Regions from separate parts of the Lysinibacillus sp. C5.1 genome, predicted to be linked through region 1. Evidence: predicted binding sites of a transcription regulator. Region 1 holds the regulator's gene; each other region holds the start of a gene.

Region 1 (4,290 bases):
AGTTTCTGTACTTTATCGATTTCAGGTGCTTCATTTTTGTGGAATGTCACAATAAAATGATCGGAAACGAAAATATTTAATTCCTCAGCAATTAACGTTTCTTCATTCAGTTTATGAATAACGAAAAAGTGATAGTCTTCATAAAAATCCAACTTTGGTCGTTGTAAACGCATTAAGCAGTCTTCAATCGCAAGTGGATGAAAGTGGAAAAATGTATCAAGCAATAGTTCTTCTTCAGTAGTTGGGCAACTAAAATCTACCCAATACCATTCGTAATGGTTTTGCTTAATGTTTTCAAGTGGAAAGTCCTTTATTAATTGTTGATCTTTCGTCATGGCCATCGTGCGAATCACGGCATTCACCTCAAATCTGTTTATCTCATTTTAAATAAGCACGAAGTCTCTCTTCAAAGCGTGAGAAGTAAAAGAAGACATGGGAAACGTCAGATCAAATACCCGTAGTACTTATAGTACACCACTAAGTTGCTAGGATGCATCAGGAAGGGATGGAACCTTACTCTTTATAGCATATCCAACCACCAAATAATGTCGTTGCAAAAAATCGTGATGGCTGTGTAAAGCCTGCCTGCTGTAGAAGCGTAACAATGTCATCTTCACGCATAAATGAAAGCGAACGAATGGACTGCTCCATGCTAGCTAAATCAGTAGTGGAAAGTTTTGTGTGCTGCTGCCAATATGCGCGCCATAGGTCAAATTGTAGCTCTGTTTCAGAAGAGTTAAGCTGTCCATATTTAGAAACAAGCACAAATGGTGCCCCTGATTTTAAATGGCTTGCAATCCCTTTTAATGTAGCAAGCTTCTCCTCATAGGAATTAATAAAATGAAGTACAAGTATACAGCTAGCAGCATCAAACTTTGTTGCAGGGATTGGTGCAGTTAGCATGGTGCCTTGTAGTAATGAAATCGCATTTGGTAGTGAATGTAGACGGTTTTCTGCAATTTCCAACATGGCTTCAGATGGATCGATACCGACAAAGGACCACTGTGGCCTTTGTTCAGCTAACTGTAGTATTTCATTGCCACTGCCTGAACCAACAACTAAAAAACTAGCATTCTCTTGTAAAGCGGATTGATAAAAAGTTTTCGTTAAACGTAGCATCGTATCGTAACTCGGTAAAGTACGACGAATGCCTTTTTCATATTCGTTCGCAAGTGTGCTGTTAAATTCCATCTGTGTATCACATACCTTTCAAAATAATTTTAAAATTGTCGAAACGATTTGAAACTATTTAGCGTATTGCTCCGTAAATAATAGTATTAATAAAAAGACATATTAAAAAGGGAAGGTTGAATAGATGGAAACAAAATGGTCTAAGGTCATCATACATGCCAGTGCGTTTTTTGCGCCATTTTTAGTGCCGATTATATTTTTCTTAATTAGTTCGGAAGAAGAAGTGAAAAACGTTTCTGTGCAAGCTTTATTGTTCCAAATCGCAATGGGCGTACTAATTGTCATTGCCAGTATTTTAAGTATTGTATTAATTGGTTTACCTTTCTTACTAATATTTATCGCTATGGTATACATCGTACCAATTATCGGAATCGTAAAGGCTATTTCAGAGGAACCTTGGCGTTATCCGATTGTCGGTCGCTGGGTATAATTGATAAAGACGCAAGTATATGCAAAAAGCATATGCTTGCGTTTTTTCTATAAGCAAAAAGGGTACATTAAACGATAAGTACGTTTTCGAGTGGTTAAAATTTTTTTACAATCAATCAACGATAAAAATTGCTTTAGACATTTCTCTGTGCGAATTAATTGCAATTATTTTTAAGCGTTTTGTATAATATACTCAAAGATAGTCAAAGATAGTCAAAGTCAGTGAGGTAAGCGAGGTGTATTCCTAACATGCGTAATATTTCAGACATCATAGAAGGCTACTTAAAGCAAGTACTTGAATTAGGTGGAGAAGGGCATATTGAAATTAAACGAAGTGAAATTGCAGATAAATTTCAATGTGTGCCCTCACAAATAAATTATGTAATTAATACAAGATTTACAGCCGAGCGGGGTTACCTTGTTGAAAGTAAACGAGGTGGGGGTGGATACATTCGAATTTTACGTGTCCGTGCAAACTCACAAATTGATTTGATTGATGATGTGCTCCTACAAATTGAAGGTGGAGCCTCGCAAACAGTGGCGGAGGATTTAGTATATCGTTTAATTGACGAGCAGGTTATTTCAAAGCGAGAAGCGAAATTAATGTTAGCAGCGGTTGACCGTTCGACTTTAGATTTGCAGCTACCTTTACGGGACAGCATTCGAGCGAAAATTTTGCGAGCGATGTTAACCACTATAAAATACGAAAAGCAAAAGTAAAGAGGTGAGGGAAATGATTTGCGAACATTGCAAGCAGCGCAATGCGACAGTAACTGTGACACAAGTTCAAAATGGGCAGAAGGTGGAGCACCATTATTGCGATGTCTGTGCCTCGCAGTTCCATCCGTTCCATGCAGAGTTTAAACAAGAGCCTGTATCGATTCAACAATTGTTATCCAATTGGTTTGGCTCACCTACATGGCAAAAAGTTGGTGAAAAACAGCAAGCGCCACCTCAGCAACAAACATGTCCACAATGTGGATTTACGTATAAGCGATTTTTAAAAGAAGGTAAATTTGGATGTACCAGTTGCTATGACACATTTAGTGAGCATTTGCCAAAGCTATTTAATCGCATTCAAGCGGGGCCACAGCATATAGGAAAAATGCCTGGTGCTCGAAGCAATGTTTTTGTCATTAAAAAGCAAATTGAAGATATTCGAAAACGCATGAAGGCCGCTGTTGACGAGGAGCAGTTTGAAGAAGCAGCGAAGCTTCGCGACGAAGCAAAAAATCTCGAACAGCAGCTACAATTCGAAGGTGGTGATGTGTCATGATGATTGAATCGTTTTTAGCGCGAGCTACACCTGCATGGATGGAAATGGAGGATGATTATTCAGATATCGTCATCAGTACACGCATTCGGCTTGCTCGAAACTTAGATGGCTATCGTTTCCCTTTAGTTTTTTCAGAAAATGAAGCGTTACAAGTAGAGCAGGCTGTGACACATGCCATTCAAGACAGTCCGAAACTTCAAGAAAGATATTCTTATTTTTCCATAAAAGATTTAACACCGTTACAACGTCAAATTTTAGTTGAAAAGCATTTAATTAGTCCACAGCTTGCGAAAAAAGAGCAAGTCGGCTCAATGTTGCTATCTGAAGATGAATCAATTTGCATTATGGTGAACGAAGAAGACCATTTACGCATTCAATGTATGACGGCGAGTTTTCAACTTCAGAAGGCATACGAGGAAGCAAATAAAATTGATCGTGCCTTAGAAGGAGCCTTGCCATATGCATTTCGAGATACTTTCGGCTATTTAACAAGTTGCCCAACGAATATTGGTACTGGCTTACGTGCTTCGGTTATGATGCACCTTCCCGCACTTACACTGACAGGTCAGATGAATCAAATTATCAATGCAATGACGCGTTTAGGGATGACTGTCAGGGGTATATACGGTGAAGGTAGCGAAAATTTAGGTAATGTTTACCAAGTATCGAATCAGATTACACTAGGTAAAACAGAAGAAGATATTTTAGCAGACATTCAAAGTGTTGCAGAAAAAATTATTCAAAAAGAACGGCAGGCAAGAAATAAGCTAATGGAAAAAGCGGAACTTGCCTTAGAAGATCGGATATACAGAGCTTTAGGTACATTAACGCATGCACGCATTTTAACAAGTGAGGAAGCGGCAACCTGTCTATCGAATGTACGTTTAGGTGTAGATTTACAGTTGATTCAAAATATTAAAGCAACCACATTGAACGAGTGTGTGGTCAGTATGCAACCAGGGTTTTTACAGCACTATGCAGGAGAAGCTTTACCACCTGCTGAACGAGATCGAGTTCGAGCAAAAATGCTGCGAGAGGCATTATTTCTTGAAACAATGAGTAAGCCTACTATAGGGGGAAAAGGAGAGGATTCATATGATGTTTAATCGTTTTACACAACGCGCACAAAAAGTATTACAACTTGCACAGGAAGAGGCAATTCGTTGGAAGCACGAATCAATAGGAACAGAGCACATTCTTTTAGGGCTTATTCGTGAAGGCGGTGGTATTGCAGCGAAAGCATTAGAAGCCATCGATATTAGCCCTCAAATGATTGAAGCGGGGATTGAAGAGTTAGTTGGAAAAGGAACAGAGGATGTTGGACCAATCGTTCATTACACACCACGTGCCAAAAAGGTAATTGAACTATCTGTCGATGAGTCACGTAAATTAGG
Region 2 (4,290 bases), 860 kb from region 1:
TTGTAAAGACTGAAATATGGGGACAGATTCCTTTGTTACATATATATACAGACAATATGAATGAAAAAACCCCAGTAGTTATTTTCTTACATGGCTTTATGAGTGCAAAAGAACATAATTTACATTATGCTTACCAGTTGGTAAATAAAGGGGTGCGTGTCCTACTACCAGATGCAAAATTCCATGGTGCACGTAGTGAAGGATTAACAGAGACTCAAATGAATTTACATTTTTGGGACATTGTCTTAAATTCTATTCATGAAGTAAAACAATTATATAAAGAATTAAAGAATAAGCAACTTGTAGCTAGCGATAAAATTGGTGTAGCCGGTACTTCAATGGGAGCCATCGTTACATCTGGCTGTTTAAAGCTTTATGATTGGATACAAACTGTGGCAATATGTATGGGTAGTCCAACTTTTATTAAATTAGGAGCCTATCAATTACAGCAATTGGCTAAAAGTGGTGTAAAGTGGCCGATGTCAGAACAAGAAGTACAAAAAACAAACGCACTTCTCGCAACGTATGATATTAGTTTAACGCCGGAACAGTTTGCTGGACGACCTGTGTTTTTTTGGCATGGTGAGCAAGATAAAACCGTACCATTTCAGGATACGTATGATTTTTATTGTACATTACGTGCATACTATGAAGAAAATCCGAGCAATTTAAAATTTATTGCAGATAAACATGCTGGTCATGCCGTGACACGTGATGGTATGCTAGCAGCAACGGAATGGCTTGCACAGCATTTGGCATAATAAGAAGCATCTGCTATGATTAAGTTAACACTATGTTGGAAGGAGAAATACAAATGGATCAAGATATGAAAGACAGCATGCTAAGTGCATTAGAAAATGTAATTGACCCTGAGCTTGGTATTGATATCGTCAACTTAGGTTTAGTATATGATGTAGAGTTAGATGACGAAGGTTTAGCGACCGTTACAATGACACTGACTTCAATGGGATGCCCAATGGGACCAGTGATTGTTGATCAAGTGAATACAGCTTTAAGTGAACTACCAGAAGTGAAAAGTACAAATGTCAATATTGTATGGAATCCACCTTGGTCAAAAGATAAGATGTCTCGCTATGCGAAAATGGCGTTAGGCGTTCGTTAGTGGTTTCTTCTAGTGAATAAAAAATCCCTGCTTGCACATAACTGTAAGCGGGGATTTTATATTTAGCTTCCTTCATTTTTTGTTAACAGGTGGAATGTCGGATATACACGGGCATTCTGAAGGGAATTAGTTCAAGCCCCTTGTGAATATATGAAGAAAAAACCAAGATGCCATAAAAGGCTAATTGTTAAATCAATCAATACGGCAAATTTGCAATGGACAATTTTCACAAGCAATTTCATCTTTTAAATATTGCAAATCTATAATCGTAATATAGCCTTTTTCGAAGGATAGAATATGATGCTTTTTTAAATCGTTCAACATACGGTTAATCATTTCTCTACTTGTTGCACACAAGTTCGCAATCTCAGAGTTTGTTAATGGAAAATCAATAAAAATTGACCCATCTTCTAATGGCTTACCGTACGTATTCGAAAGGCGAATAAGCGTTGAAAATAAAGCACCTTTTTTACCGTTTAATACTAAATCGCGTAGACGACTTTGGTATTTTAAATTTTCTGTTTGCAACCACTTCATATACTCTACCATTAATTGCGGTTGCTCAACTAATAGGTGCTCTAATGATTTACGACTTAAAACATATAACGTGGAAGATTCTAAAACTTTTGCCGTCATCGAAAAATACGTGAGGTTACAAAATAATGAACCCTCGCCAATTATACTATCAGGACCGCAAATTCGAACGGTTAATTCTTTGCCGCTCTCGGTTTCCTGACTAATCGAAATAGCGCCTGTTTTAATATAATATATTTCTTTAGCACGTTCTCCTTCTAAGAAAATTTTACTATCCTTATTCACTTTGATGAAAACGCCATTATTTTGAAAAAGAGCCTTTATTTTCTCTTGTGTACTATCCTTTAGTACCATATATCAAACACATCTCTTTCTTTTTGTAATAAAAATTACCTGTATTACAAAAGGATGATGATAATCATTTCAATATACTAAAACAACGAAACATACCACTATTATAGCGTAATTTCCCATTGGCCAGTGTAAAATTTTTGAGCTTTTTTTTTGCTTGGCTTTGTCGATTGTTGTAAAATAAAGTTAGTCAAAAAAGGTCAAACTTTCATAAAACAAAATTAGGATAAAAATATGAAAAGGGAAGAGGAGTGCTATTATGCAATTTCAACAAACAGATGATAAAAAACCATTAGAGCAATTTGGTCGTAACTTAGTCGAAGAAGTAAAAAACGGCAAAATGGATCCCGTCATTGGGCGTGATGAAGAAATTCGTAATGTCATTCGAATTTTAACACGTAAAACAAAAAATAACCCTGTGTTAATTGGTGAACCTGGGGTTGGTAAAACAGCCATCGTAGAAGGCTTGGCACAACGTATTGTTAAAGGAGATGTGCCAGAAGGCTTAAAAGAGTGCGTGCTTTATGAGCTGGATATGAGCGCATTAATAGCAGGTGCAAGTTATCGTGGGCAATTTGAAGAACGATTAAAAGGTGTACTAAAAGAAGTGAAAGAATCTGAAGGGCGCATTATTTTATTTATTGATGAAATTCATACAATTGTTGGTGCGGGTAAAACTGATGGTGCAATGGATGCAGGAAATATGTTAAAGCCTATGCTTGCACGTGGTGAACTTCATTGCATAGGAGCGACTACATTAGACGAATATCGTATGTATATTGAAAAAGATCCTGCTTTAGAACGTCGCTTCCAACAAGTGCTTGTACGTGAACCATCTATTGAAGATACCGTTTCGATTTTACGTGGTTTAAAGGAACGTTTTGAACTACATCATGCAGTGCGCATTCATGACCGAGCAATTGTAGCTGCTGCTGAGCTTTCAAATCGCTATATTACGGAACGTTTTTTACCGGATAAAGCGATAGATTTAATCGATGAGGCATGTGCAATGATTCGAACAGAAATTGATTCGATGCCACAAGAGCTAGATGCGGTGACTCGTCGTATTATGCAGTTAGAAATTGAAGAACAAGCATTGCGTAAGGAAAAGGACGAGGCGAGTAAAAAACGTCTTGAACAATTACAAGAAGAGTTAACAAAGCTTAAAAGTTCATCAGAAGGCATGCGTCAACAATGGGAAGCAGAGAAAGAAACACTGCAAGGTATCCAGAAAAAACGTGAGTCACTAGATAAGTACCGTCGTGATTTAGACGAAGCGGAAAGTAAATATGATTTAAATAAAGCAGCGGAATTACGACATGGGAAAATTCCTGCACTTGAAAAAGAAATTCAAGAAATGGAAAAGCAATTAGAAAACGGTAGTGAGACACGTATTTTACGTGAAGAAGTGACTTCGGAAGAGATTGCTTCTATTGTATCTCGTTGGACAGGTATCCCTGTTACAAAGTTAGTTGAAGGGGAACGTGAGAAATTATTGCGTTTAAAAGATACGTTACATGAACGGGTGGTAGGGCAAGACAATGCTGTTCAACTTGTTACAGAAGCGGTTTGGCGTGCAAGAGCAGGCATTAAAGACCCACATCGTCCAATTGGTAGCTTCTTATTCCTAGGGCCAACGGGTGTTGGTAAAACAGAGCTAGCTAAAGCACTTGCTGCACAGCTATTTGATTCAGAGGAGCATTTTATTCGTATTGATATGAGTGAATATATGGAGAAACATAGTGTATCACGTCTCGTAGGTGCACCTCCAGGTTATATTGGCTATGAAGAAGGCGGTCAATTAACAGAAGCTGTTCGCCGTAATCCATATTCTGTCGTTTTACTCGATGAAATTGAAAAGGCGCATCCAGATGTAGCGAACATATTATTGCAAATTTTAGATGATGGTCGCATTACAGATAGTCAAGGACGAATGGTTAACTTTACAAATACCGTTGTAATTTTAACATCTAATATTGGTTCTAGCTATTTAATGGAGGCACAAAAAGATGATCCGGCAGTAGAAGATTTAGTGATGGCAGCACTACGTCAACACTTTAAACCAGAGTTATTAAACCGAATGGATGATATTATTCTGTTCCATGCGTTATCAGAAGAACATTTTACAGCGATTGCTTGGAAATATGTTGAGCAGCTTGTAAAACGTGTAGCTGAACAGGAAATTACGTTAGATGTCGCACAAGACGTCATAGATTGGGTTGTCGAGCAAGGTGCAGATCCACAGTTTGGGGCTCGTCCGTTAAAACGATTTGTGCAACGTT
Region 3 (4,290 bases), 730 kb from region 1:
TGCGGCAAATGTTGCAAAATGGCTTGTGGATTATGCAAAAATCTTACCCAAAAAGTAAGGAAGCCTACAATAGAGTCCTAAAGAATGCTTGTTGTATATGGTAAGATGAACATATACATAGAAATAAAGGTCGAAAGGGGGGCGTGCTATGTCATTTGCTTCAGAAACAAAAAAAGAGCTTACACAGGTAGAAGCGGACGACTACTGTATGAAAGCGGAAGTATCCGCGTTAATTCGTATGAATGGTTCGTTATCTTTTGCTAACAAACAACTTAGCTTAGACGTGCAAACCGAAAATGCTGCAATCGCACGAAGGCTTTATACGATAATGAAGAAGTTGTATCCATATAATGTGGAGCTACTTGTACGTAAGAAAATGCGATTGAAAAAAAATAATGTGTATATATGTCGTGTACGTGAAGGTGCACGGGAATTGCTCATTAATTTAGCTATTATTTCAGATGATTTTCAATTTAATCATACGATTTCTAAAGAGCTGATTAAAAAGAGTGGTCATAAAAGAGCCTACTTACGTGGAGCGTTTTTAGCAGGTGGCTCGGTAAATAATCCAGAAACGTCTGCCTATCATTTAGAAATTTATTCTTTGTATAAAGAGCATGGTGAGGCATTAATGGATTTAATGAACGAATTTGAATTGAATGCAAAAACCATTGAACGCAAGAAGGGCTTTGTGACATACTTAAAGGAAGCGGAAAAGATTTCCGACTTTTTAAATATTGTCGGAGCCCATCAAGCCATGATGAAATTTGAAGATGTTCGTATATTACGCGATATGCGCAATAGTGTGAATCGTATTGTGAACTGTGAGACAGCAAACTTGAATAAAACAATAGGTGCTGCACTGCGTCAGGTAGAAAATATTCGATTTATCGAAAATTCCATTGGCTTAGATCAGTTGCCTGAAAAACTGCGCGAAATTGCACGCCTACGTGTGGAATATCAAGATGTGACGTTAAAAGAACTTGGTGAAATGGTATCAAGTGGAACGGTTAGTAAATCAGGAGTCAATCATCGATTGCGTAAAATAGACGAAATAGCAGATGCATTAAGAAGAGGTGAAAAGATAGGCGGTTAAGTTTTCATGCGTATTCGATATGAAAGCAAGCACAATCGCTTATTGTTCTTCTGCTGTTAAGTGAGGTAATATAATACTAATAGATGAACGGTAGTGAAGGGGAGTATTGCGAATGACTGAAAAAACAGTCCAGGTAAAATTAAAATTAGGACTTCAAGCTAGACAAGCAGCGTTGTTTGTACAGGAAGCAAATCGTTTCAGCGCTGATATTTTTCTTGAGAAAGACGATAAAAAAGTAAATGCCAAATCCATTATGGGTGTAATGAGCTTAGCCATTGCAAAAGGCACGAAGGTTGTTTTAAGCAGTGAAGGTAGCGATGCAGAGCAAGCGGTTTCATCCTTAGCTGCGCTTATTGAAAAGGAAGACTAATCAAAAACCTCTAAGTCACAAGAGCTTAGAGGTTTTTGATATTGCCGTTGGGCGGACACATATGAAAGTTGCGACTCGCGCTAGTGAGCGGATGTTTTATGTCTTACGTGAGAGCCTAGCACCCATTAAAAAAACCGCTAAGCCATTTGAGCTTAGCGGTTTTTCTAATTAGCGTTCGTTACGTACAAAAATATGGTCGATTAAGCCGTATTCTTTCGCACGTTCAGCTGTCATGAAGTTATCACGGTCTGTATCTCTTGAGATGACTTCTAATGGCTGACCTGTACGTTCAGATAAAATACCATTTAATTTTTCACGAAGGAATAAAATGCGTTTTGCCGCAATTTCAATTTCAGTCGCTTGACCTTGTGCACCACCAAGTGGTTGGTGAATCATTACTTCTGCATTTGGTAATGCATAACGTTTACCAGGTTCACCAGCAGCAAGTAGGAAAGCACCCATAGATGCAGCCATACCAATACAAATTGTTTGTACTTTTGGCTTGATGAATTGCATTGTATCGTAGATGGCCATACCAGCTGTAATCGAACCACCTGGTGAGTTAATGTAAAGAGAAATATCTTTATCTGGATCTTCTGCTTCTAAGAATAGAAGCTGTGCAACGATTGAGTTTGCAACGTTGTCATCAATCGCACTACCTAATAGGATAATACGGTCTTTTAGTAGTCGTGAATAAATGTCATAAGCACGTTCACCACGACTTGTTTGTTCAATAACTGTAGGAATTAAATTCATGTTAAATCCTCCTTAAAAAACTAAATTCGAATACTTTTACTGAAATCATCCATTATATTTCAGTTGTAACCTTATCATACACATTATAGTCAGGGAAGGTCAAATATTAACGCTGATATTAAGAAATAAAATATATAACAAAAATAAAAATTTATAGTTGAAAAATGGGCAAGACGTTTGTATAATGGAAAGGTCGTAAGTTAAAGTACAGTACACTATTTTGCAGGTATGCTTCTGAAATGAGGATTATCTACATGATGCTTTACCGTAAAGCCTTAGAGTGAGTACTTTTTTTTTATGTTCAATTGCCCTCGTGGTGTAATGGATAACACGTAAGATTCCGGTTCTTGCACTGGGGGTTCGATTCCCTCCGAGGGCGCCATTTTACTGATTATTTGATATACTTTTATAGCTCGTTCTCCTATAAGTAGTTTAGCAGCCTGCTTAGGGGAGAAAGAGAGGAATAGGGGGAATATTGTCCCGTAGGCATTATTCCCAGATTTATTCCTTTCTAAACCTTCAAAAAGCAACAACTCCAAAAATTTTTTTAGTGAACATACCGAACGTGAGGCTAGCACGCTAGCCCAAAAGAAGAATCCTATCTGAGGGGATTCTTTTTTTGTGCTCAAAAATATCTAAAATCTGTATAAAAACGATCTTAAAATTGCATAAGTATACATTTTGTGACAAGTATCTTGTTTTTATTACATAATTTTTCTTCATTATGCTTAGTAAAATTCATTTTTATGAAAAAATAATCACTTTTATACGAAATCGTATTGTATATCAACTCTATTGACACTATAATTGACCTAATAGTCTAACATTTCCGAATTGAGAAAAATGAAGTGGTCGGAAAATGATTAAATGTTTAGGGGGAAAAACTATGAAAAAACGTTTTTGGACGTTATTGATGATCGTGGCGGCATTTACGCTTGTGCTAGCGGGCTGCGGTGCTAAAGAAGACACATCTACTGGTGATGCACCGGCTGATGGTGGCGCGAAGGACAAGGTGTATAAGGTAGGAACAGAGGCTACATTTGCACCGTTCGAGTCAATTGACGATAAAGGCAATATTGTAGGATTAGATGTCGATATTTTGCAAGCGATTGCTGATGAAATGGGCTTTAAAGTAGAATGGGAAAACATTGGCTGGGAGCCAGTATTCCAAACAATTAAAAATGGTGAAACACATATCGGTGCATCTGGTATTACGATCAATGAAGAACGTAAAGCATCATTTGATTTTACAGAACCATATTATGAATCTCAATTATTAATCGTTGTAAAAGAAGATTCTGATATTAAGTCATTAGCTGATTTAAAAGATAAAAAGATTTCAGTACAAATTAATGCAACGGGTCATATGGCAGCAAAAAAATTACAAGGCGATGCAAGTACAAACATCATGGCATTTGAAAACCAACCAGTTGCTATTCAAGAAATGTTAAACGGTAACGTAGATGCAACAATTGGCGACAATGCAGTTATTTACGAATATATCAAGGCAAATCCAAATGCAAAACTTAAAGTAATTGAAGATGATGCATTTGAAAAAGAATACTATGGCTTTATGGTGAAAAAAGGCAATACGGAGTTATTAAAACTATTAAATGAAGGTCTACAAAAAATTAAAGACAATGGTAAATTAGCAGAAATTACTGGTCAGGACTTTAAGTAATAAACGATGCCGTTAGCCGAATCATGCTAGCGGCTCATTTGATTTATTAGGGGATTTAATAGTAGAGAATTTGAATGGGAAAGTAGGGGTTCTGATGGACATCTTTGATTTACAATGGGACATAGTTTGGAACTACCGTGATATGTTTATACGTGGTATAGGTATAACAATCATTTTAACACTCAGCGGTTATTTTGGTGGTATTATTTTAGGCTTACTATTAGGTTTAGGAAAACTATCGCAAAATAAGTTAATTTACTGGCCATCTAAACTATATGTGGATTTATTCCGTGGAACACCAATGCTTGTGCAAATTTTACTAATTCATTTAGCGGTTATTCCAACAATTTTTGGTCATTCATTAGGTTATATGGTTTCTGGTATTAC

The links. The regulator CtsR, encoded in region 1, represses protease genes until heat stress. The targets are predictions, from matches to a motif close to ATGGTCAATAAAGGTCAAACA.
Region 2: a site for CtsR is predicted at 2,195-2,215, ahead of I5435_RS03250 (ATP-dependent Clp protease ATP-binding subunit). Genes of this name have one in related genera too.
Region 3: a site for CtsR is predicted at 2,308-2,328, ahead of clpP (ATP-dependent Clp endopeptidase proteolytic subunit ClpP). Genes of this name have one in related genera too.

The regions. Positions count from the first base shown of each region.
Region 1 is NZ_CP066226.1:4,552,499-4,556,788, reverse strand. Features, by position in the region: gene corA (magnesium/cobalt transporter CorA) at 1-353, opposite strand, end outside; gene I5435_RS22470 (class I SAM-dependent methyltransferase) at 514-1,191, opposite strand; gene I5435_RS22465 (DUF4870 domain-containing protein) at 1,316-1,621, shown strand; gene I5435_RS22460 (CtsR family transcriptional regulator) at 1,870-2,340, shown strand; gene I5435_RS22455 (UvrB/UvrC motif-containing protein) at 2,354-2,896, shown strand; gene I5435_RS22450 (protein-arginine kinase McsB) at 2,893-4,002, shown strand; gene I5435_RS22445 (ATP-dependent Clp protease ATP-binding subunit) at 3,992-4,290, shown strand, end outside.
Region 2 is NZ_CP066226.1:722,597-726,886, forward strand. Features, by position in the region: gene I5435_RS03235 (serine aminopeptidase domain-containing protein) at 1-761, shown strand, start outside; gene I5435_RS03240 (metal-sulfur cluster assembly factor) at 815-1,123, shown strand; gene I5435_RS03245 (Crp/Fnr family transcriptional regulator) at 1,316-2,011, opposite strand; gene I5435_RS03250 (ATP-dependent Clp protease ATP-binding subunit) at 2,268-4,290, shown strand, end outside.
Region 3 is NZ_CP066226.1:3,821,795-3,826,084, reverse strand. Features, by position in the region: gene I5435_RS18705 (gluconeogenesis factor YvcK family protein) at 1-58, shown strand, start outside; gene whiA (DNA-binding protein WhiA) at 149-1,096, shown strand; gene I5435_RS18695 (HPr family phosphocarrier protein) at 1,209-1,466, shown strand; gene clpP (ATP-dependent Clp endopeptidase proteolytic subunit ClpP) at 1,635-2,222, opposite strand; tRNA gene I5435_RS18685 (tRNA-Arg) at 2,530-2,604, shown strand; gene I5435_RS18680 (basic amino acid ABC transporter substrate-binding protein) at 3,109-3,903, shown strand; gene I5435_RS18675 (amino acid ABC transporter permease) at 3,998-4,290, shown strand, end outside.